DNA from 4 places in the Duganella sp. P38 genome. Region 2 is predicted to be linked to each of the others. Evidence: riboswitches for the same ligand, from Rfam matches in the RefSeq annotation. Region 2 holds a riboswitch; each other region holds the start of a gene.

The links. A riboswitch is a leader RNA that binds a small molecule or an ion and turns the genes downstream of it on or off. The one in region 2 is predicted to bind cobalamin.
Region 1: it holds a riboswitch for cobalamin, as region 2 does, so the genes downstream of both, ACRQ5J_RS05090 (TonB-dependent receptor domain-containing protein) here and ACRQ5J_RS21970 (TonB-dependent receptor) in region 2, are expected to answer to the same signal.
Region 3: it holds a riboswitch for cobalamin, as region 2 does, so the genes downstream of both, ACRQ5J_RS00670 (energy-coupling factor ABC transporter permease) here and ACRQ5J_RS21970 (TonB-dependent receptor) in region 2, are expected to answer to the same signal.
Region 4: it holds a riboswitch for cobalamin, as region 2 does, so the genes downstream of both, ACRQ5J_RS07080 (TonB-dependent receptor) here and ACRQ5J_RS21970 (TonB-dependent receptor) in region 2, are expected to answer to the same signal.

What each region holds. Positions count from the first base shown of each region.
Region 1 is NZ_CP193936.1:1,121,971-1,127,067, reverse strand. It holds rRNA gene ACRQ5J_RS05115 (16S ribosomal RNA) at 1-8, opposite strand, end outside; gene ACRQ5J_RS05110 (hypothetical protein) at 18-302, shown strand; gene cobT (nicotinate-nucleotide--dimethylbenzimidazole phosphoribosyltransferase) at 364-1,389, shown strand; gene ACRQ5J_RS05100 (adenosylcobinamide-GDP ribazoletransferase) at 1,402-2,169, shown strand; partial or broken gene ACRQ5J_RS05095 (histidine phosphatase family protein) at 2,166-2,680, shown strand; cobalamin riboswitch at 2,685-2,907, shown strand; gene ACRQ5J_RS05090 (TonB-dependent receptor domain-containing protein) at 2,979-4,826, shown strand; partial or broken gene ACRQ5J_RS05085 (FecCD family ABC transporter permease) at 4,953-5,097, shown strand, end outside.
Region 2 is NZ_CP193936.1:4,716,582-4,721,678, reverse strand. It holds partial or broken gene ACRQ5J_RS21980 (heavy metal translocating P-type ATPase) at 1-1,218, shown strand, start outside; gene cueR (Cu(I)-responsive transcriptional regulator) at 1,215-1,601, shown strand; cobalamin riboswitch at 1,746-1,964, shown strand; gene ACRQ5J_RS21970 (TonB-dependent receptor) at 2,092-4,065, shown strand; gene ACRQ5J_RS21965 (glutathione S-transferase) at 4,105-4,827, shown strand; gene ACRQ5J_RS21960 (heavy-metal-associated domain-containing protein) at 4,828-5,028, opposite strand.
Region 3 is NZ_CP193936.1:159,973-165,069, forward strand. It holds gene cobM (precorrin-4 C(11)-methyltransferase) at 1-737, opposite strand, end outside; gene ACRQ5J_RS00655 (energy-coupling factor ABC transporter ATP-binding protein) at 734-1,588, opposite strand; gene cbiQ (cobalt ECF transporter T component CbiQ) at 1,585-2,319, opposite strand; gene ACRQ5J_RS00665 (energy-coupling factor ABC transporter substrate-binding protein) at 2,309-2,812, opposite strand; gene ACRQ5J_RS00670 (energy-coupling factor ABC transporter permease) at 2,809-3,492, opposite strand; cobalamin riboswitch at 3,605-3,794, opposite strand; gene cobA (uroporphyrinogen-III C-methyltransferase) at 3,856-4,575, shown strand; partial or broken gene uvrA (excinuclease ABC subunit UvrA) at 4,703-5,097, shown strand, end outside.
Region 4 is NZ_CP193936.1:1,541,246-1,546,342, reverse strand. It holds gene ACRQ5J_RS07085 (PepSY domain-containing protein) at 1-140, opposite strand, end outside; gene ACRQ5J_RS07080 (TonB-dependent receptor) at 140-2,242, opposite strand; cobalamin riboswitch at 2,383-2,601, opposite strand; gene ACRQ5J_RS07075 (hypothetical protein) at 2,699-3,490, shown strand; gene ACRQ5J_RS07070 (sensor histidine kinase) at 3,585-5,097, opposite strand, start outside.

The DNA of each region.
Region 1 (5,097 bases), 1.7 Mb from region 2:
TTTAGTTTAATCTCTGTTTGATGGCCATTGCTGACCATGGTTCGCTCACTCAAAATACTGACAGTATTACTACTGTGTTATTTCTTGTTGAGCATTTAATGCTTTTTGTTGCAGCACCAAATGCCCACACTTATCGACTGTTAATTTTTAAAGATCGTTGTCTTGTGTTGCTTGCTGAGGAAGCGTTTTGTTCATCAGCGAAGAAGGAAGAGTATGAAGCGTTTGCAGCATTTCGTCAACCTTCTTTTTTCTCGCTTAACTCAACATTTTCATGTGCTGTCTTGCGAGGGACAGAACTATAGCAAGCCCCGCGCAGTCTGGCAAGGGTAGAATATTAAATTCTTCGATTCAGAACACTGCCTCATGTCCATCACGCCTACCCGCAACGACGCGCTTGCCGCCCAGCTCGACCACGCCATTAATAACAAGACCAAGCCGCTGGGCAGCCTGGGCGTACTGGAGGCGCTGGCCAGGCAGATCGGCCTGATCCAAAACACCCGCGACATCGCCATCGACCGCCCCACCATATTAGTGTTCGCCGCCGACCATGGCGTCGTCGCCGAAGGCGTCTCCGCCTACCCACAGGACGTCACCTGGCAGATGGTGGAAAACTTCCTGGCCGGCGGCGCCGCCATTAATGTCCTCGCCGCGCAGAATAATTGCGCGCTGCGCGTCATCGACGCCGGCGTCAACCACGACTTCGGCGCACGCGACGGCCTGACCGACCGCAAGCTGGCGCACGGCACCCGCAACTTCGCCCACGAACCGGCGATGAGCCGCGACCTGTGCCAGACGGCGCTGGCCGCCGGCGCCGCGCTGGCTGCCGAAGTGGAAGGCAATGTCGTCGGCTTCGGCGAGATGGGCATCGGTAACACCACCGCCGCCGCCGCGCTGATGCATAAACTGACCGGCGTTCCGGTCGCGCAATGCGTCGGCGCCGGCACCGGCCTGTCGGTCGAAGGCATCCTGCATAAACAACGTGTCATCGAGGCCGCCGTCGCCAGACATGCGCACGCGACCGAGCCGCTGGACGTGCTGGCCACCTTCGGCGGCCTGGAGATCGCCATGATGGCGGGCGCCATGCTGAAAGCGGCGGAACTGCGCAAGGTGCTGCTGATCGACGGCTTCATCGTCACCAGCGCGCTGCTGGCCGCCGCCCGCATACAGCCGGCGATTCTGGATTACTGCGTATTCGCTCACCGCTCCAATGAACACGGCCACCAGCAGATGCTGGCCGCGCTGGACGCCAAACCGCTGATGCATCTCGACCTGCGCTTGGGCGAAGGCACCGGCTGCGCGCTGGCGCTGCCGCTGCTGCACGCCGCCGCCAACTTCCTGAACCGCATGGCCACCTTCGAATCGGCCCACGTCAGCGAAAAATCGGCATAAGGCCGCGCCAGCATGCATCAGATCCGCCTGTTCTTCACCGCGCTGCAATTCTTCACCCGCCTGCCGATTCCCGGCTGGGTGGGTTTCGATCCGGCGTGGCTGAACCAGGCCTCGCGCTACTTCCCGCTGGTGGGCGTGGTGGTGGCGGCAATCACGGCGGCGGTGTACGCGCTCGCCGTCTGCTTCCTGCCGCCGCCGGTCGCCGTGGTGCTGTCCACCGCCGCCGGCATCTACGCCACCGGCGCTTTTCACGAAGACGGCTTCGCCGACATGTGCGACGGCTTTGGCGGCGGCATGACGCCGGAGCGTGTGCTGGAGATCATGAAGGATTCGCGCATCGGCGCGTATGGCGCCATCGGCACCATCTGCATGCTGGCGCTGAAGCTGGCGACGCTGGCCATGCTGCCGCCGCTGGCCGCCATCGGCGCGCTGCTGATTGCACACCCGCTTTCGCGCCTGATGGCGACGTCGCTGATCTGGCGCCTGGATTACGCGCGCGCCGAAGGCAAGGCCAAGCCGCTCGCCCAGAAAATGGCCGGCGGCGAGTTCCTCGTCGCCGCCGTCACCGCCGCCCTGCCCATGCTGGCGGTGATGGCTTTGCGCTGGCTGCCGCCCAACGCGCTGCTGTATGGCGTGCCCGCCGCCGCCATCGCCACCATCTGGCTGGCGCGCAAATGCGTGCGGCGCATCGGCGGCTATACGGGCGACTGTCTCGGCGCCGTGCAGCAGGTGACGGAAGTGACCTTCTATCTGTGTGCGCTGGCCAGCCTGCATCCATGAAGCTGATCCTGGTTCGTCATCCGCAGCCGGATGTGGCGCCGGGCGTCTGCTACGGCAGCACCGATCTCGCCATCGCCCCTGGCCAGCTGGAACAGGTGCTGGCCGCGCTACAGCTGCCGGCCGGCCTGCCGATCTATTCCAGCCCCTGCGCCGCTGTGCGGAACTGGCCGCGCGCCTGTCGCCGGCGCCGCGCTACGATGCCCGCCTGGCCGAGATGCACTTCGGCGCCTGGGAGATGCAGCCGTGGGACGCCATCCCCCGCGCCGACATCGACGCCTGGGCCGCCGACATGGTTCATTACCGCCCCGGCGGCGGCGAAAGCGTGCTGCAAACGGCCGCGCGCATCGCCGCCTTCTACGATGACTTGAGCGGCGACGCCATCGTCATCTGCCACGCTGGCGCGATGCGTTTGCTGCTGGCCCGTCACGCCGGCCTGCCCCCTGCGGAGATGGCTCTGCAGGCCGCGCGCACGGCCCATCAAATCCCCTACGGCTCCACCTTGGTCCTTTAAACCCGTATAATGTGCGGGTTTTGGTGCTCGCGCGTCTGTCCGGACGCGCAGTTAAACGGGAAACACGAAGCCGATAGCAAAAGGCCAACGTGTGCTGCCCCCGCAACGGTAAACAAGCGTCGCTCATTCTGCGACAAGCCGCCTCCGACAACCACTGTGCCACGGCATGGGAAGGTGAGGCCGTGCCACTTGCCAGCCCGGATACCGGCCAAACCAGGTGGAAGCGGGCGCGCCCCGCTTCTGTTCACAATTGGCCTACGGGGACGTCGGCCGGTTGCTATTAACAGAACTGATTATCATGACCCTCCGTATCTCCCGTCCTGCGGCGTTGACGTCGCTGGCGTTGGCCATGGCTGCCTGCCATGCGCACGCCGAACCTGCCGACACCGTCGTCGTCACCGCCACCCGCACCGCCCAGCCGCTGGCCAACGTCATTAGCGACACCATCACCATCAACGCCGAGCAGATCGCCGAATCCGGCGCCGGCTCCATCGTCGACCTGCTGCAACGCCAGCGCGGCATCGAGATCGCCCGCAACGGCGGCGCCGGCACCGCGTCCAGCGTTTATATTCGCGGCGCCAACAGCAACCAGAATATCGTGCTGGTTGACGGCGTGCGTATCGGCTCGTCGACCACCGGCGCCGCCAACTGGAGCGCGATTCCGCTGACCGCCATCGACCATATCGAAATCGTCTATGGCCCTCTGAGCTCCCTGTACGGCGCTGACGCCATCGGCGGCGTGATCCAGATCTTCACCAAGAAAGGCCAGGGCGCGCCGGCGGTAACGGCCTTCGCCGGCTACGGCAGCGACAAGACGCGCGAAGTCGACGCCACCGTGTCCGGCGCGACCGGCGGCGAACATAGCTTCAGCTACGCCATCAGCGCCGGCAAGGAAAAATCGGACGGCTTCTCGGCCACCCGCAACGGCGCCTTCGGCTTTAATCCGGACGACGACGGCTACGACCGCGAAAACGTGTCGGGTCAATTCAGCCTGCAAATCGCTCCCGGCTACGAAGCCGGCGCGCTGTTCTTGCACAGCAAACTGGACTCGCAATACGACAACGGCGCCGCGGCTTACGATGTGCGCAGCAAGGCCGAACTGCAAACCGCCGCCGTCTACGGCAAAGCCAGATTCGTCTCCAACGTCGACACGCTGCTGCAAATTTCGCAGAGCGAAGACAAGGGCCAGAACTGGGGCAGCGCCGCCGCCTCGGGCTACTCGCGCATCGACACCAGGCAGACCAATATCACGCTGCAAAACGACATCCGCATCGGCCAGGATATCGTGCAGGTGCTGTACGACCACCGCAAGGAGGAAGTATCGAGCAACGGCGCCGACGCCATGAACCGCGACCGCACCACCAACTCGTGGGCCGCCTCCTACAATGCGCGCCGTGGCGCCAGCCTGCTGAATGCGTCGGTCCGCCGCGACAACGCGGTGTATGGCTCGAAAAATACCGGTTCGGTCGGCTACGGCTATGACATCACGTCGCAACTGCGCGCCACCGCCAGCTATGGCACCAGCTTCCGCGCGCCGACCTACAACGAGTTGTACTTCCCAGGCTATGGCAATCCGGCCAACAAGCCGGAAGAAGGCAAGAACGCCGAAATCGGCCTGCGCTGGGATGACGGCGTGAACGCGCTGAGCGCCAGCTACTATCACAACAAGCTGACCGACATGCTGGTCAACACCACGCCGTGCCCATATGCCGGCTACACCTCCGGCTGCGCTTACAACGTCAACAAGGCGCTGCTGGAAGGCGTGACCGTCGCGGGGGCCACCAAGCTGGCGGGCATTAACCTGAGCGCCAGCCTTGACCTGCAAGACCCGAAAGACGAGACCACCGGCAAGCGCCTGGCGCGCCGCGCCAAGAAGCACGGCAACGTGACGGCAGACTACCGCATCGGCGCATTGAAAACCGGCGTGGAACTGGAGTTCTCGGGCGACCGCTTTGACGACGCGGCCAACAAGAATCGCCTGGGCGGCTATGGCCTGGTGAACCTGTACGCGACCTACGCCTTCAACAAGGACTGGTCGGCGCTGGTTCGCTGGAACAACGTCGGCGACAAGCAGTACGATCTGGCGCGCTACTACGTGACGCCTGGTTCGAAAGTGTTTGCCGGTATTCGTTACGGCTACAAATAATGGTGTAACCTGCCCGTCATTCCCGCGCAGGCGGGAATCCATGGAATGCATGCAAGCCAGCGTTCCATGGGTTCTGGCCTGCGCCGGAACGACGGTCTTACAGCAGTCATAACTTGAAAGCAGTGCATGCATTCTTTCTCCCGCAATCTGCGACAGCGCGCCACCATCACCCTTGCCGGGTTGCTGCTGTTCGCGTTTGCCAGCCTGATTTTCTCGGGCATGACCGGCTCTGTCTCGATTCCCCTCTCCGATATTCCCGCGGCGCTCAATG
Region 2 (5,097 bases):
GCGCCGGTGCAGCATCTGGTCGACCGCGTGAGTGCGGTGTTCGTGCCGGTGGTGCTGGTGCTGGCGCTGTTGACCTTTGCCGTCTGGTGGCTGGTGGGCGGCGACGCCGAACAGGCCATCATCAACGCGGTGGCGGTGCTGGTGATTGCCTGTCCATGCGCGCTGGGACTGGCCACGCCGGCCGCCATCATGGCCGGCACCGGTGTCGCCGCGCGCCATGGGATTCTGATCAAGGACGCTGAAGCGCTGGAACTGGCGCACCGCATCACCACCGTGGCTTTCGATAAAACCGGCACGCTGACCGAAGGGCAGCCATCGCTGGCGGTGCTGGCCGCCGTACCGGGCGGCGACGAAACGCGGCTGCTGCAACTGGCCGCCGCCGTGCAGCGCGGCAGCGAGCATGCGCTGGCACGCGCCGTGCAGCAGGCTGCGGAAGCGCGCGGGGCGGCGCTGACATCGGCGCCGGCCGCAGTCAGCGCCTTGCCGGGGCGAGGCGTGGCGGCGACGGTGGACGGCGTGCGCCTGCTGCTCGGCAGCACGCGCCTGATGCGCGAGCAGGGCGTCTCGCTGCAGGCGCTGTCGGCGCGCGCCGAGGAGCTGGAGCGCGCCGGCCACACCATTTCCTGGCTGGCCGACGATGGCGCGCATCAGCTGCTTGGCCTGTTGGCTTTCGGCGATCGGATCAAGCCGCAGGCGCAAGCCGCCATTGCGTCGCTGCACGCGATGGGCATCAAGACTGTCCTGCTCACCGGCGACAACCAGGGCAGCGCGGACGCGGTAGGCAGGCAACTCGGCGTGCAGCGCGTGGTGGCCAATATGCTGCCGGCGGACAAAGCCGGCGCCATCGCCGGCTTGAAAGGCGAGGGCGCCACTGTCGCCATGGTGGGCGACGGCATCAACGACGCGCCGGCGCTGGCGGCGGCCGATGTCGGCATCGCCATGTCCAGCGGCACCGACGTCGCCATGCACGCCGCCGGCGTAACGCTGATGCGCGGCGATCCGGCGCTGGTGGCGGCGGCGATTTCGATCTCGCGCCGCAGCTACAGCAAAATTCGCCAGAACCTGTTCTGGGCCTTTATCTACAATCTGATCGGCATTCCGCTGGCGGCCCTCGGCCTGCTCAACCCCATGGTGGCTGGTGGCGCGATGGCTCTCAGCTCGGTCAGCGTCATCAGCAACGCGCTGCTGCTGCGGCGCTGGAAACCGGAGGGCAAATGAATATTGGTGAAGCGGCCAAGGCGTCCGGCATCTCGGCCAAGATGATCCGCTACTACGAAAGCATCGACCTGATTCCAGCGGGGCGGCGCACCGATGCCGGCTACCGCGTCTACGGCGAGAACGACCTGCACACGCTGCGCTTCGTCAAGCGCGCGCGCCTGCTGGGCTTCTCGCTGGAGCAGATCCGCGACCTGCTGTCGCTGTGGCAGAACAAGGCGCGCGCCAGCGCCGACGTCAAAACCATCGCCATGGGCCACGTGGCGGAACTGAACCAGCGCATCGCCGAACTGACCGACATGCGCGACACGCTGCAAACCCTGGCCAGCTGCTGCTACGGCGACCATCGCCCGGACTGCCCCATCCTGCAAAACCTCGCCGATTGACCCGCCGCAAAATCGGTGTGCCCGGAATGCGCGATATTGCGATATTCGCGCAAGCGCTGAGCATGCTAGGGGCGGGGATGGTGCTGACGTTCAGCTGCTTCGGTGTGATGCGACGCCAACGCTTTGCAAACGTGAAGAAGTACGTATAATCCTGTCAAGTATGGTGCTCGCGCGTTTTTCTGAATGCGTAGTTAAACGGGAAACAGGAAGCCTTCGTTGGTGAACCTGTGCTGCCCCCGCAACGGTCAACAAGCGTCGTCTCGCGACGACAATCCGCCTCTCTACACCACTGTGCTTTTTGCATGGGAAGGTCAGGCGGATTCGCTTGCCAGCCCGGATACCGGCCAGACAGGTGGAGACGTCCAGGCGTCTCTGTTCAATCCGCTCACGGGGAGGTGAGGGGATTGCGCTACTCATTCAACCATTCATGATAAGTAAATCCATCGCCGTAATGATTGCGGTATTGCCGCTTGCCGTCCATGCAGACCCCGTGGACACCACGATTGAAGTACGAGGCCATTACGATAACGGCGTCGGCACCTCCAGCGCCGCCAGCCAGGGCGCGGTGACGGCGGACCTGATCGCCAATCGCCCGGCCCTGCGTCCGGGCGAGTTGCTGGAATTCGTGCCCGGCGTGATCGTCACCCAGCATAGCGGCGACGGCAAGGCCAATCAGTACTTCCTGCGCGGCTTCAACCTCGATCATGGCACCGACTTCGCCACCTTCGTCGACGGCATGCCGATTAATATGCGCAGCCACGCCCACGGCCAGGGCTATACCGACTTGAACTTCCTGATCCCCGAACTGGTGGACCGCATCAACTACAAGAAAGGGCCGTACTACGCCGACGAAGGCGATTTCGCCTCGGCCGGCGCGGCGCATATGACGCTGGCGAACAGGCTGCGCGACAACACCGCCAGCGTGAGCGTCGGCGAAAACGACTATCTACGCGCCGTCGTTACCGGCTCGACGCCGCTTGGCGCGGGAAGTCTGGTGTATGGCGCTGAGCTGGGCCACAACAACGGCCCTTGGGTGACGCCGGAAGCCTTCCACAAGAATATCGGCGTGCTGCGTTATACGCAGGGTGCGAGCGACCAGCAATTCAGCGTGACCGGCATGTTCTACAAGGGCGCCTGGCACGCGAGCAATCAGATTCCGCTGCGCGCGGTGCGGGAAGGAGCGCTGGACGAATTCGGCGCGGTCGACCCGAGCGATGGCGGCGACACCTCGCGTTACAGTGTCTCCGCCACCATGCGCAAGCGCTCCAGCGACGCGCTGCTGCAGGCGAACGCCTATCTTGTGCAATCGAGCCTGACGCTGTTCAACAACTTCACTTACTTCCTCGACGATCCGGTCAACGGCGACCAGTCGCGCCAGCACGAGAAGCGCCGCATGGGCGGCTTCGATGTGGCGCAGACGTGGTTCAGCCACTGGGGCGGGCTCGATGTCAGCAACAAGGTTGGCGTGCAGGGCCGCTATGATTATTTGTCGCCGCTGTCGCTGTATGCGACGCGCAACCAGCAGCCGCTGCGCGCCATCTCGGAGTCGCGCGTGAAGCAGGGCAGCGTGGGAGCGTATCTGGAAAACACCGTGCAGTGGCGCGATTGGCTGCGCACCACGGCAGGCCTGCGTTATGACCGCTACCGCTTTGATGTCGACAGCGATATCGCCGAGAACTCGGGCAAGGTCAGCGCCGGCACCACGTCGCCGAAACTGTCGGTGGTGCTGGGGCCTTGGGCCAGGACCGAATTCTTCGTCAATTACGGTGAGGGTTTCCACAGCAATGATGCGCGTGGCACCACCGTGCACCTGACGCCGAAGGAGCGCGAACCTATCGATCCGGTGACGCCGCTGGTGAAAACGCGCGGCGCCGAGATCGGCGCGCGCACCGAGTTCCTGCCCGGCCTGCAAAGCTCCGTCGCGCTGTGGAAGCTGCGCTCGGATTCGGAGCTGGTGTTTTCCGGCGATGCCGGCGACACCTCGCCGAGCCGTGGCAGCTATCGCTCCGGCATCGAGTGGAACAACCACTACATCGCCAATTCGTGGCTGCTATTCGACCTCGATCTCGCGTATTCGCGCGGGCACTATACCGAGCACGATGAGGCGGGCGATCATATCCCCGGCGCGATCGGCAAGGTCGCGTCGTTCGGCGCCACCATTACCGATCTTGGCCCGTGGTCGGCGGCGTTCCAGATGCGTTACTTCGGACCTCGTCCGCTGATCGAGGATAACAGCCGGCGTTCGGCCACCACCGCGATTGCGTATGCGCGCGTGGGCTACAAGTTCAATCGTCGCTGGTCGGCGCAGCTGGATGCCTTCAATCTGTTCGATCGCCGCGTCAGCGACGTGGATTATTACTATGCCTCGCGCCTGCCGGGCGAGGCGGCAGAGGGCGTGGAGGATGTGCATTACCATCCGGCCGAACGGCGCACTTTCCGCCTGACGGTCAAGGCGACGTTCTAACGCGCTACGGTGATGAGGCGAGGGTGCTACCATCGTCTCATGACGACTCCATACCAACTCTATTACTGGGACGGCTTGCAGGGCCGCGGTGAATTTGTCCGGCTGGCGCTGGAAGAGGCGGGAGCGCCTTATGTGGACGTGGCGCGGCACAAGGGCGGCATGCCGAAGCTGAAAGCCAGCCTCGATGGCGACAAGGTCGATCATCCGTCATTCGCGCCGCCGGCGCTGCTGGCGGGCGATATGCTGATCGGGCAGACCACCAATATCCTGATGTTTCTGGGGGCGAAGCACGGACTGGCGCCACGCTCGCAGCAGGGCCGCTTGTGGGCCAATCAGCTGCAACTGACGATCGCCGATATCGTCGCCGAGGCGCACGACACGCACCATCCTGTTTCCACCAATTTGTATTACGAAGACCAGAAGAAGGAAGCGAAGGCGCGCGCCAGGGACTTCCGCGAGCAGCGCATTCCCAAATTCCTGGATTATTTTGAAGGCGTCATCCAGCGCAACCGGGCGCGCGGCGGCTACGCGGTAGGCGCACGGCTGTCGTATGTGGACCTGTCGCTATTCCAGCTGATCGAAGGCTTGCGCTACGCCTTCCCGAAAACCATGGCGCGCCTCGAACCATCCTGCCCCGGCCTGATCGCGCTGCGTGACAAAGTGGCGGCGCGTCCCAATATCGCCGCCTACCTGAATTCCAAACGCCGCATCCCGTTCAACGAAAGCGGCATTTTCCGCCGCTATCCCGAGCTTGATGGTTAGTCAGGCTGCGCTGGTGACTGGATAGCCGGCATCGGCGATGGCCGATTTCAGCGGGGCCAGTGGGGTGGCGCTGTTGATTTTGACCGATTTGCTGGCCAGGTCGACTTCCACCTGGGCTGCCGCGTCGACTTCCTGTACCGCCTGCGTGACTGCGCGCACGCAATGGCCGCAGGTCATGTTTTCCACTTGAAGCTCATACATCATGTTCTCCCGAACAGTTTCGATACCCTATACTGTAAGGCTTCCAGCCATGGGAAGGTCAAGCTGATT
Region 3 (5,097 bases), 760 kb from region 2:
TTGGAGCGCGCCAGGGTTTCCCAATGCAGCGCGCCCAGTGTGGGGCTGGCGACGATCATCGCCTGGCTCGCAATGCCGGCCTCCCGGCATTTCTGTTTGATGTCCGCCAGCGTGCCGCGAACGATTTTCTGCTCGCCCGGCCAACTGGCCTTGTGCACCACCATCATTGGCGCGTCTTCCGGCCAGCCGGCGGCGCGCAGGGCGGTTTCCACCTTGTGCATCAGCGTGATCGACAGGAAGATGCAGATGGTGGTGCGGTGCGCGGCCAGGCTGGCCAGGTCTTCGCCTTCCGGCATCGGCGTACGGCCTTCAACGCGCGTGAGGATGACGGTTTGCGTCACTTCCGGCAGCGTCATGGATTCGCCGGCGGCGGCCATCGAGGCCATGGCGGACGATACGCCCGGCACCACGGCCCATTCGATGCCGGCGTCGGTCAGCGGGCGCGCCAGCTCGATCAGCGCGCCATACAGTGCCGGGTCGCCGGTTTGCAGGCGCACCACGGTGGCGTGGCGGCTGGCCTGGTCGATCAACCAGGCGGTCATGTCTTCCAGCGTCATGTCCTTGGAGTCGCGGATGGCGCAGCCGGGCGGCGCGTACAGCGTGACGGCGCGGTCGACCAGGGAACCGGCGAACAGCACGGCGCCAGCCTGCGACAGCAGCTTCTGACCTTTGACAGTGATGAGTTCCGGGTCGCCGGGGCCGGCGCCGACGAACCAGATTTTTCCGAGGGTGGTCATGCGGTGGTTACTCCTGATTGTTTGAGTGCGCGCAGTTGTTCGAGCAGCGCGTCGATGCTGCGCGGCGCCGGGCCGCCTGGCAGCACGCCGAGGGCCACCAGTTCCGCGTGCAGCGCGAACGCGGCCGGCGGGCGCTGGCCGGCGGCGCGCAATGTTCCTGCTTGCGCGGCCAGTTGCTGCGCAGGGCCCGAGGCGATGCAGCGGCCGGCGGACATGATGTGAATATCGTCGGCCCAGCGCAATGCGAAGTCGATGTCGTGCGTGGACAGCAGCACCGTCACGCCGCGCGCCGCGAGCCGGTCGAGCAGTACGGCGAGTTCTTCCTGCATTGGCGCGTCGAGGCCTGCCATGGGTTCGTCCAGCAGCAGCACCTCCGGTTCCATGGCCAGGACGCCGGCAATGCAGACGCGCTTTTTCTGGCCGAAGCTTAGTTGGTGCACCGCACGGCGGGCATGGGCGCGCAAGCCTACCGCATCCAGTGCGGTAGCAACGCGCTGGCGCACCTCTTCGTCGGGCAGGCCGAGGTTCAGCGGGCCGAAGGAAACGTCTTCTTCGACCAGTGCGGAGAACAGTTGCCGGTCCGGGTTCTGGAACACCAGGCCTACGCGGCTGCGCAGCGTGGTCAGGCCGTTGCGGCTGTAGTCGAATGGCTGGCCATCATAGTGCAGCGTGCCGGCGTGGGGGCGCAGCAGGCCGTTGAGGTGCTGGAGTACCGTGGTCTTGCCGGCGCCGTTGGCGCCCAGCAGGGCGTAGCGGCGGCCGCGTTGCAGCGTGAGGCCGCACTCTTGCAGGCCGATGCTGCCGTCAGGGTAGGTGTGGCTGACGGCGCGCAGTTCTAGCAGCGCGCTCACAGGCGATCTCCTGCCGCGATGGCGAACATGATGCAGCCGGCCAGCGCGGCGATGGCTTGCTGGCGTGGCGCTTGCGGGTAGGCGGCAGGCAGGAAGCGCAGCGTGCCCTGGTAGGCGCGGGCGTCGGCGGCGCTTTGCAGCGCGGCGGCGCGCTGCCAGACCTGGACTGCCATCTGGCCGGCCAGCAGGCCGGTGGAGCGCCAGGCGTGTTTCCAGCTGCGGTAGCCCAGGCGCGAGGCTTGCGCGGTGACGCTTTCATCCCACGCCTGGCGCAGCACGAACAGCATGCGGTAGCAAAGGACCATCAGGTCGAGCAGCAGTTCGGGCGTATGCAGTCGGCGCAACAGCGCGAGCAGGTGCGGCAGCGGCGTGGTGAGGATGAGGCCCAGCAGCGCGGCCAGCATGGCCAGCGAGCGCAGGGCGGTGTGCTGGATGGTCGGCAGCATGGCTGCGGTCCAGTGCCAGCGGCCGTTTTCGTCGGGGCCGACCAGCATGGTCAGGCAGGAGAGCAGCAGGAAGCCCAGCGGCGGCAGAGCCACGGCGAGGTAGCTGCGCAGCGGCACGCGGGCGGCCAGCAGCGCGGTCAGCATCAGGATGGCGGCCAGCGTGGCCAGCGCCGCCGGGCTTTGGGCGAGCCAGGACGCGACGATGCCGGCGGCTGCGAACAGCGCCTTCGCCGACGGTGCGACATCGCGCCACCGGCTCGCATAAGCCGTCGCTTCAATCAGCACGGCGGTCCTGTGGAAGCGCTGCGGCGCCGACGTCGTGCAACGTGTCCGGTGCTACCGCCAACACGGACGCGGACGCGACGCCAGCTGCGGCGCGGGCGTCGTGCAATGTGTCCGGCGCTGCCGCCAACGTGGACGCGACGCCAGCCGCGCCGGACGCGACGGCCGGGCCGGCAGCGCTGGCGCCGCGCGCGGAGGCGCGGTCGCGGGCGACGGACAGGCCGAGCCAGAAGCCGATGACGCCGGCGCCAATGGCCGCCTGCAACGCGAACAGCAGCGAGGCGATTTCGCCGCTGGCCGGCTCGAACACCGGCGCGAACCACGGCTCGTAGCCCGGTGCGATGTCGCCGATGGCTTGCTGCGCGCGCTCGTCCGCACCGCCAAAGATCGAAGGCGCCTCCGCGCCCGGCGCGGCAGGCGGCGCGCTGACGTACAACAGCGGTAGCACGGTGATCAGCACCACACCGATGGCCAGCATCCAGTTACGCACCTTCATGCGGCCTCCTTGCGTGCGCCGATCGCCATTACCGGCAGCGCGCGCAGTTCGTGCGCATTGAAACGCACCATGGCATTCACCACCAGCACCGTCAGCAGACCTTCACTGATCGCGATCGGCACCTGCGTCAAGGCGAAAATGCCGGCGAACTTGGCGAACGACACGCCAAAGCCGCCCACCGCCGCCGGAAACGCCAGCGCCAGTTGCACGGAGGTGGTCACATACGTCGCCAGATCGCCCAGCGCCGCAGCCAGGAACACCGACACGGAACGCGACAAGCCCATGCCGCCGGCCGCGCGCAGCACGCCGTAGGACACGAATGGCCCGACGATCGCCATCGAAAACACATTCGCGCCCAAGGTGGTCAGGCCGCCGTGCGCCAGCAACAGCGCCTGGAACAGCAGCACCACAAAGCCCACCGGCACCATGGCGGCGGGGCCGAACAGGGCCGCACCGAGGCCAACCCCGGTGGGATGCGAACAACTGCCCGTCACCGACGGCAGCTTTAATGCGGAGAGCAGAAACGCGAACGCCGCCGCCACGCCCAGCAGCATGCGCCGTTCAGGATGGACTCGCAGGTCGCGGCCGATGGAGCGCAAGCCCCAGGCCAGAAAAGGCAAGGAAGCGGCTGCCCACCCCATTGCGTGCACGGGCGGCAAAAAGCCTTCCATGATGTGCATTCGAAACCTCCCGTCGAATGGTCTATACGGACACCAGGCGGGAGAGCGGAAGGACGGTCGACGGGAAGAAGGATGCAGAGAGCCGGTCGACAGCGGCTTCCCCACCCCGGGAATGATGCTGACTTTTTGGGCCGGTATTCTGGCTCGCCTTCGTCCTTCTCCGCGTCTTCCCGCGATTTTTCGCAGTGACATGATGACGGAGTTGTCTGGCTTACAGCAGCGGGGGCTGCACCGGATTTGAACCGGTTTCCCGTTTAACGCCATCCCTGAAGGATACGGCGCACCCAAGGATCGCATCTTACACTAGCCCCAAATGCGTGCCAAGCCGGTATCATGCGTCCTGTAACGTAAAAAAGGACGGGTATGACGGCGCTGGGGAAAGTGTATTTGATCGGAGCAGGACCGGGGGCGGTGGACCTGATCACCGTGCGCGGTGCGCGTCTGCTGGGCGAGGCCGAAGTGGTGCTGTATGACGCGCTGGTCACGCCGGAGATGCTGGCCCTGTGCGCGCAGGCCGAGCTGATTTCGGTCGGCAAGCGCTCCGGCCAGCGCTCGACCGCGCAAACCGTCATCAACCAGCAGCTGGTCGAATGCGCGCAGCGCTATCAGCGCGTGGTGCGCCTCAAGGGCGGCGACCCGATGCTGTTCGGCCGCGCCGACGAGGAGCTGCGCGCGCTGGAGGCGGAAGGCATCGAGGTCGAAATCGTCCCCGGCATCACCACCGCGCTGGCGGCGGCGGCGGCCACCAGGCAGCCGCTCACGCGGCGCGGCATTGCGCGCAGCGTTGCCTTTTTCACATCCAGCACCGCGCCCGGCGAACCGGATCATCCGGCGCTGCCGGCAACCGACACGCTGGTGCAGTACATGGGCGGGCGCGAGGCCGCCGCCACCGCCGCGCGCCTGCTGGCCGAGGGCCGCCGGCCGGACCTGCCGGTGGTGGTGGTGGAAAACTGCAGCCGCGCCGACCAGCGCATTGTGCGTCTGACACTGACCGGCCTGGCCAACGGCCTGGATGACGCGCAAGGCCCGGTGCTGGTGATGATCGGTGAAGCATTGCAGCAACGCCCGCAGCAGCCGAGTTGAAACGGCGCAAGAAAATACTGGTATTATATACAGTGTAGCGCGCCGCCTGCACGATCCATTCCAGCGTCCGGCGCGAGAATTCAAACCCGGCTATAGTGACGGGTTGACTCTAAAGGCCAAAAATCCCATGGAACAGATCCGCATTCGCGGCGCACGCACGCACAACCTGAAAAACATCAATCTTGACCTGCCACGCAACAAGCTGATTGTCATCACCGGCCTGTCCGGCTCCGGCAAATCGTCGCTGGCGTTCGACACGCTGTACGCGGAAGGCCAGCGCCGCTATGTGGAATCGCTGTCGGCCTACGCCCGCCAGTTCCTGCAACTGATGGAAAAGCCGGACGTGGACCTGATCGAAGGCCTGTCGCCGGCCATCTCGATCGAGCAGAAAGCCACCTCGCACAACCCGCGTTCGACGGTCGGCACCGTGACCGAGATTCACGACTATCTGCGCCTGCTGTACGCGCGCGTCGGCACGCCCTACTGCATCAACCACCCGGACCAGGCGCTGGCCGCGCAAAC
Region 4 (5,097 bases), 2.1 Mb from region 2:
CGCTCCTGTTCCGTCAACGCCGGGTAAGGCACGTACATCATGACGATGCCCGAGCCAAACCACAGCAGCACCAGCAGGCCGAGCACAATGCCCAGCCAGCGGTGCCACAGATGCGCGTGACGCTTCCAGGAGCGCATCATCAGTAGCGCCACTGCACGGTCAGCTCGGCGTGGCGGCGATCTCCGATCAGGTACTGGTTGTCGTTGTACGAGGTGCTGGCGTACAGTTTATCGGTCAGGTTGCGCAAGTTGAGCTGCACCAGCACGTTGCGGCGGACGTTCCAGCCCAGCGACGCGTCCAGCGTGGTGTACGACGGCAGCACGTGCTGGTTGGCGTTGTCGGTGTAGCGGTCGCCGACATAACGCGCGCCCAGCGCCGCGCGCCAGGCGCTGGCGCGGTAGTTCAGCCACAGGTTGGCCGACACCTTCGGCACATCGGACGGACGATTGCCGGCGCGCGACAGATTGCCGCTTTCGATCAGCTGGTCGAACTGGGCGTCGGTGTAGGCCGCGTTGGCCTCGACACGCCATGCGGCGTCCAGCGCCACGCTGGCAGTTGCCTCGGCGCCGCGCGACGACTGCGAGCCGCCCTGCACCGATAGCGCAGCATTGTTCGGATCGCGGGTGATGATGTCGTCCTTGGTGATGCGATACAGCGCCGCCGTCCACTCGGCCTTGCCGCCGGCCAGCGATTGCTTGACGCCCGCCTCCACCTGGCGCGACGAGGTCAGCTTGTAGCGGCTGTTGGTAAGGTTTAGCGACAGCAGATTGCCGATCGGATCGCTGCCGCTGCTCACCTGCGCGTACAGCGAGGTGGCGCGGTCCAGCTGCCACGTCAGGCCGAGGCGCACCGCGTTCGATTGCAGCGTGGCGTCGAACTCGCTGGCGCCTTGCGGCGTCAAGCGCTCGATGTTGTAGCGGTCATGACGCACGCCGCCCAGCAACAGCAGGCCTGGGCTGAGGCGGTAGGCGTCCTCGATATAGAACGCATGGGTGGTGGTGTCGGTGGAGAAGACCGGCTTCAGCAGGTCCGGGCTGTCGAACACGCCGGGGTCGAAGCCGGTTGGCTTGACGGTCGAGGAACCGCCGTATGGCGAGTTGCTGCGGTGGGCATAGTTGATGGTGGCCGCTTCCCAGCCGGCCACCACGCGGTTGTCGCCGTCCACCCAGCGCGCTTCCAGCCGGTTGCCGGTTTGCTCCTGGTCGTGGTGAATCGCTACATAATCGCTGCGCTCGACCAGATTGGCGGCGGCGTTGAAGTTGTAGTATTCGACGTTGCGCCAGTTGCGACGCGCCTTCATGTAGGCCAGCTCGTTGCTGATGGTCAGCGACGGCGAGTAGCGCCACGTCAGGCGCACCACGGCCTTGTTATCTTCATAGGACACATCGGCATCGCCGACGTTGTAGTTCTGTCCGCGCAACGCGCGCGACAGGCCGCCATTGACCAGCGGCGTGCCGAAATAGCGCTGCGGCCTTTGCTCCAGATGGTCGAGCGACAGGTCGAGGTCCAGCGCCGGCGTCAGCGCATAGTTCACGCTGGTCAGCAGCTTGCCGTGGCGCGACTGGCCGCGATCGATCAGGCCGTCGCTGTGGTCGGCGTAGGCGTCGACGCGGAACGCGCCCTGCTGGCCCAGCGCGCCGGTCGCGCCGACACCGCCGCGCACCGTTTCTCCGCCGCCGATGCCGCCCATCGCTTCCACCGAGGCGGTGCGCGATGGCGCCTTGCGCACGGCGTTGATGGTGGCGCCGGTGGTGCCGCTGCCGTAGACGATGGAGCCGGGGCCGCGCAGCACCTCGATGTATTCATAACCCCACGGGTCGGACGGATAAGTGGCCGTGCCCGACGCCACCTGCGGCCGCTGGCCGTTCTCCAGCAGCGCGATCGAGCCGTTGCCGCTGAAGCCGCGCGCCGAGTAGCCGACGCCGTTGCCCGGCGAGCTGATATCGGTCAGACCGGTGGTGCGGGTCACCGCATCCTTGACCAGCAGGTCGCCGCGCGCCTGCATGGTGGCGGCGCTGAGTGATTCGACGCTGGCCGGCAGTTCCTGCGCGGTCAGGCCGAGACGGCTGGCGGTGGCCTGCTGGCGCGCCAGCCCCAGCCCCTCGCTGGCGGAAGCACCCTGAACGGTGACGGTCGGCAGGACCTCCGCCTCATCGGCAATAGCGCCGCCGCCGCACAGCAGGGCGATGGCGGCAACGACAGGACGCAGGGACAGGGGACGGCGGTGCATGGAACGGATCATGAATTTTCTCGGTGCTGAATGGTTGGAATAATCCGCCGCTCCACGGCAAGCGAACGCGCGCGCGCAAGCGGCGTGCGTCGGCGACAGCAGCAATGGAAAACAGCGAACAAATAACAGGCAAAAGCCACACCCCGGGCTTTGCGCATTAATCATGACTGGCCGGTCTTCTGGCTTGCCCTCATCCTTGGCTGCCCTTGCCTTCCCGTGCGGATGCACAGTGGCGGTTGGACAGCGTCGTCAGGCTTACAGCAGCGGGGGCTGCGCCGGACTGGCGCGCAATGCAGATCGCGCGCGTCACCGGCTTCCCGTTTCACCCCGCGGCTGAAAAGACGCGGGGCACCATTCACGTATGGGAGCCGATTCTACCTCAATGCCCCTACACCTGTCATGGAGAACCCACGGCCCGGTCGCTTAACCTATATAATTAACGCAACTGACTTGCATTTAGGATTGTATATGACCGAATCGCTGCCGACAATTGAAATCGCCCTGCTGCTGGGTTTGCGGCACGGCCTGGCGCCCGACCACCTGGCCGCCATCGATGGCCTGACGATGCGCGCGCGTCCGGCCGCCGCGCCGTGGATGGGGGCCTTGTTCGCGCTGGGCCACGCGGCGGTGGTGCTGCTGATCGTGGCGCTGGCCGACCTGGCGGCCGGCTGGCTGCGGCCGGAGTCCGGGCTGATCGCGGCGCTGACGCTGCTGGAATGGCTGCCCGGCGTGCTGCTGCTGGCGCTGGCGGCGCTGAACGCGCGCAGCCTGTTGTGGCCGGGGCCGGATGGCGCCATGCCGTCGTTCGGCGCGCGCGTGCTGGCGCCGCTGAGCAATGTACGGCCGCTGACGGCGCTCGGCGTCGGCATGCTGTTCGCGCTGGGTGTGGAAAGTCTGTTGCAGGCGCTGGCGTGGGGCTATGCCGCCACCACGCTGGGAGCGGGCAGCTGGCATGCGTTGCAGGTGGCGGGCGCGTTTGTGCTGGGCATGGCGCTGACCGATAGCCTGGACGGCTACGCCACGGCGCGCATCGCCGCGCGCGCCGGCCAGCGGGCGATCCAGCAGTTCCGCCGCCGCCTTGGCTGGCCGATCGTGGTGCTATGCACGGTCAGCGGCGCGCAGCTGCTGCTGTCCAAGGCCTGCGCCACCTGCGCGCCAGCCGCCGACGGCTTGCGCCTGCTCGCGCTGGGCATGGTGGCAGCCACCCTGGCGCTGTACGCCTACACATGGCTGCGCGGCGTGGCGGCGCCGGCCCGCTAGGCGTTCGGCCTATGCTGCCGGCGCTGGCCCGCCAGCCGTCTGGCCAAGGCCTGGCGGGCTTGCCCCGCGTCGTTAGCGGCGCGGTGACACCGCGTCAGGCTTGCGCCGGCGCGTAGGCCAGCGCGGCGGGAATGGTCACGCGCACGGTCACGCCGCCCGTCGCGCCGGCGCCGATTTCGATGGCGCCGCCGATCCGCTGCACACGCTCGCGCATGCCGGTGATGCCCCAGTGGCCGTCGGCCGCCAGCGGGCAGTCGTCACGCAAGCCGACGCCATCGTCGGCCACCGACGCTTCCAGCGCCGCCGCGCCAAACCGCAACTCGACGCCGATGCGGCTGGCCTGCGCGTGCCTGGCGCTGTTCCACACCGCCTCGCGCAGCACGTAGTAAAGCTCGCCCGCGACCTCCTCGCGCAGCGGCCGGGCAAGGCCCGCGATGGAAAACGCCAGCAGCCGCTCAGCGGCCGGCAACGTGGCGGCCACCGCCTTGCGCAAGGCCACGAACAGGTCGTCGCGCAACGTGTCGCTGCGCAGCGCCACCACCTCGTCGCGCGTGCTCTCGACCAGTTGCTCGGCATGCAGCAACACCTGGTTCAGGCGCTCCTGCAAGTCCGGCTCCTGTTGCACCCGCCCTTGTAGCGTATGGAAGCGCAGCAGCAGCGCCTGCACCGCCTGCAACAGATTGTCGTGCAGCGAGCGGGCGATGCGGCTGCGTTCCTGCAGCGTCGCCTCGATCAGCGCGGCGGCGCGATCCTCGGCGCGGCGCCGCACCGTCAGCATGCGCCAGCGGTACAGCGCCGCCATCAGCAGCACCAGCAGCAAGGCAAGCAGCACGCGGAACCAGTTGGTCTGCCACAGCGCGGGCTTGATCTCGAATTGCAGCGTGGCCCCATGCTGGTTCCAGACGCCATCCTCGTTGGCGGCGATGACCTGGAAGCGGTAGCGTCCCGGCGCCAGATTGGTGTAATGCGCGCGCCGTTCCCGTTGTACTTCCTGCCAGTCGCTGTCGACGCCTTGCAGGCGGTACTTCAAACTGGCGCGCTCCGGAATCGACAGCGCGGTGGCGGTAAAGGCGATATCGACCGCCGTGGTGTACTCCGGCAGCAGCAGGCCGTCGGCCGCGAGATACGCGCTGGCGCCCGCGTGCACGCTCTGGATGATGACATCGGGCGCCCGCGGATTGCGGCGTATCCGCGCCGGGTCCACCCAGCCGGCCTGCGACGTGGTGGCGTAATACACGCGCCCGCTGCCGTCCATGGCCAGCGTCGGCAACGGCCGGGTCGGCGACGCCGTGCCGCCGACGCCATCCTCAAAATTGAACAGCTCGGCGGCGAGCGGCTTGTCGGGCGCTTGCCAGAACTGTTGCAGCGCCGCCGCCGGCACCACCAGCAGGCCGTGGTTGCAGTGCACCCACAACCGCCCCTGGCCGTCGAGCAGCAGGCCGGTCACCAGTTGCACCTGGCCGTTGTGCTGGAAGTGCATCGGGCGCGCCCGCGCGCCGTCGACCCAGGCCACGCCCATGTCACCGCCAACCAGCAAGCGGCCGCCGATATCGACCAGGCTGAGAATATTGCCGATGCGCAGGCCGGCTGTCGCCGGCAACCACGTC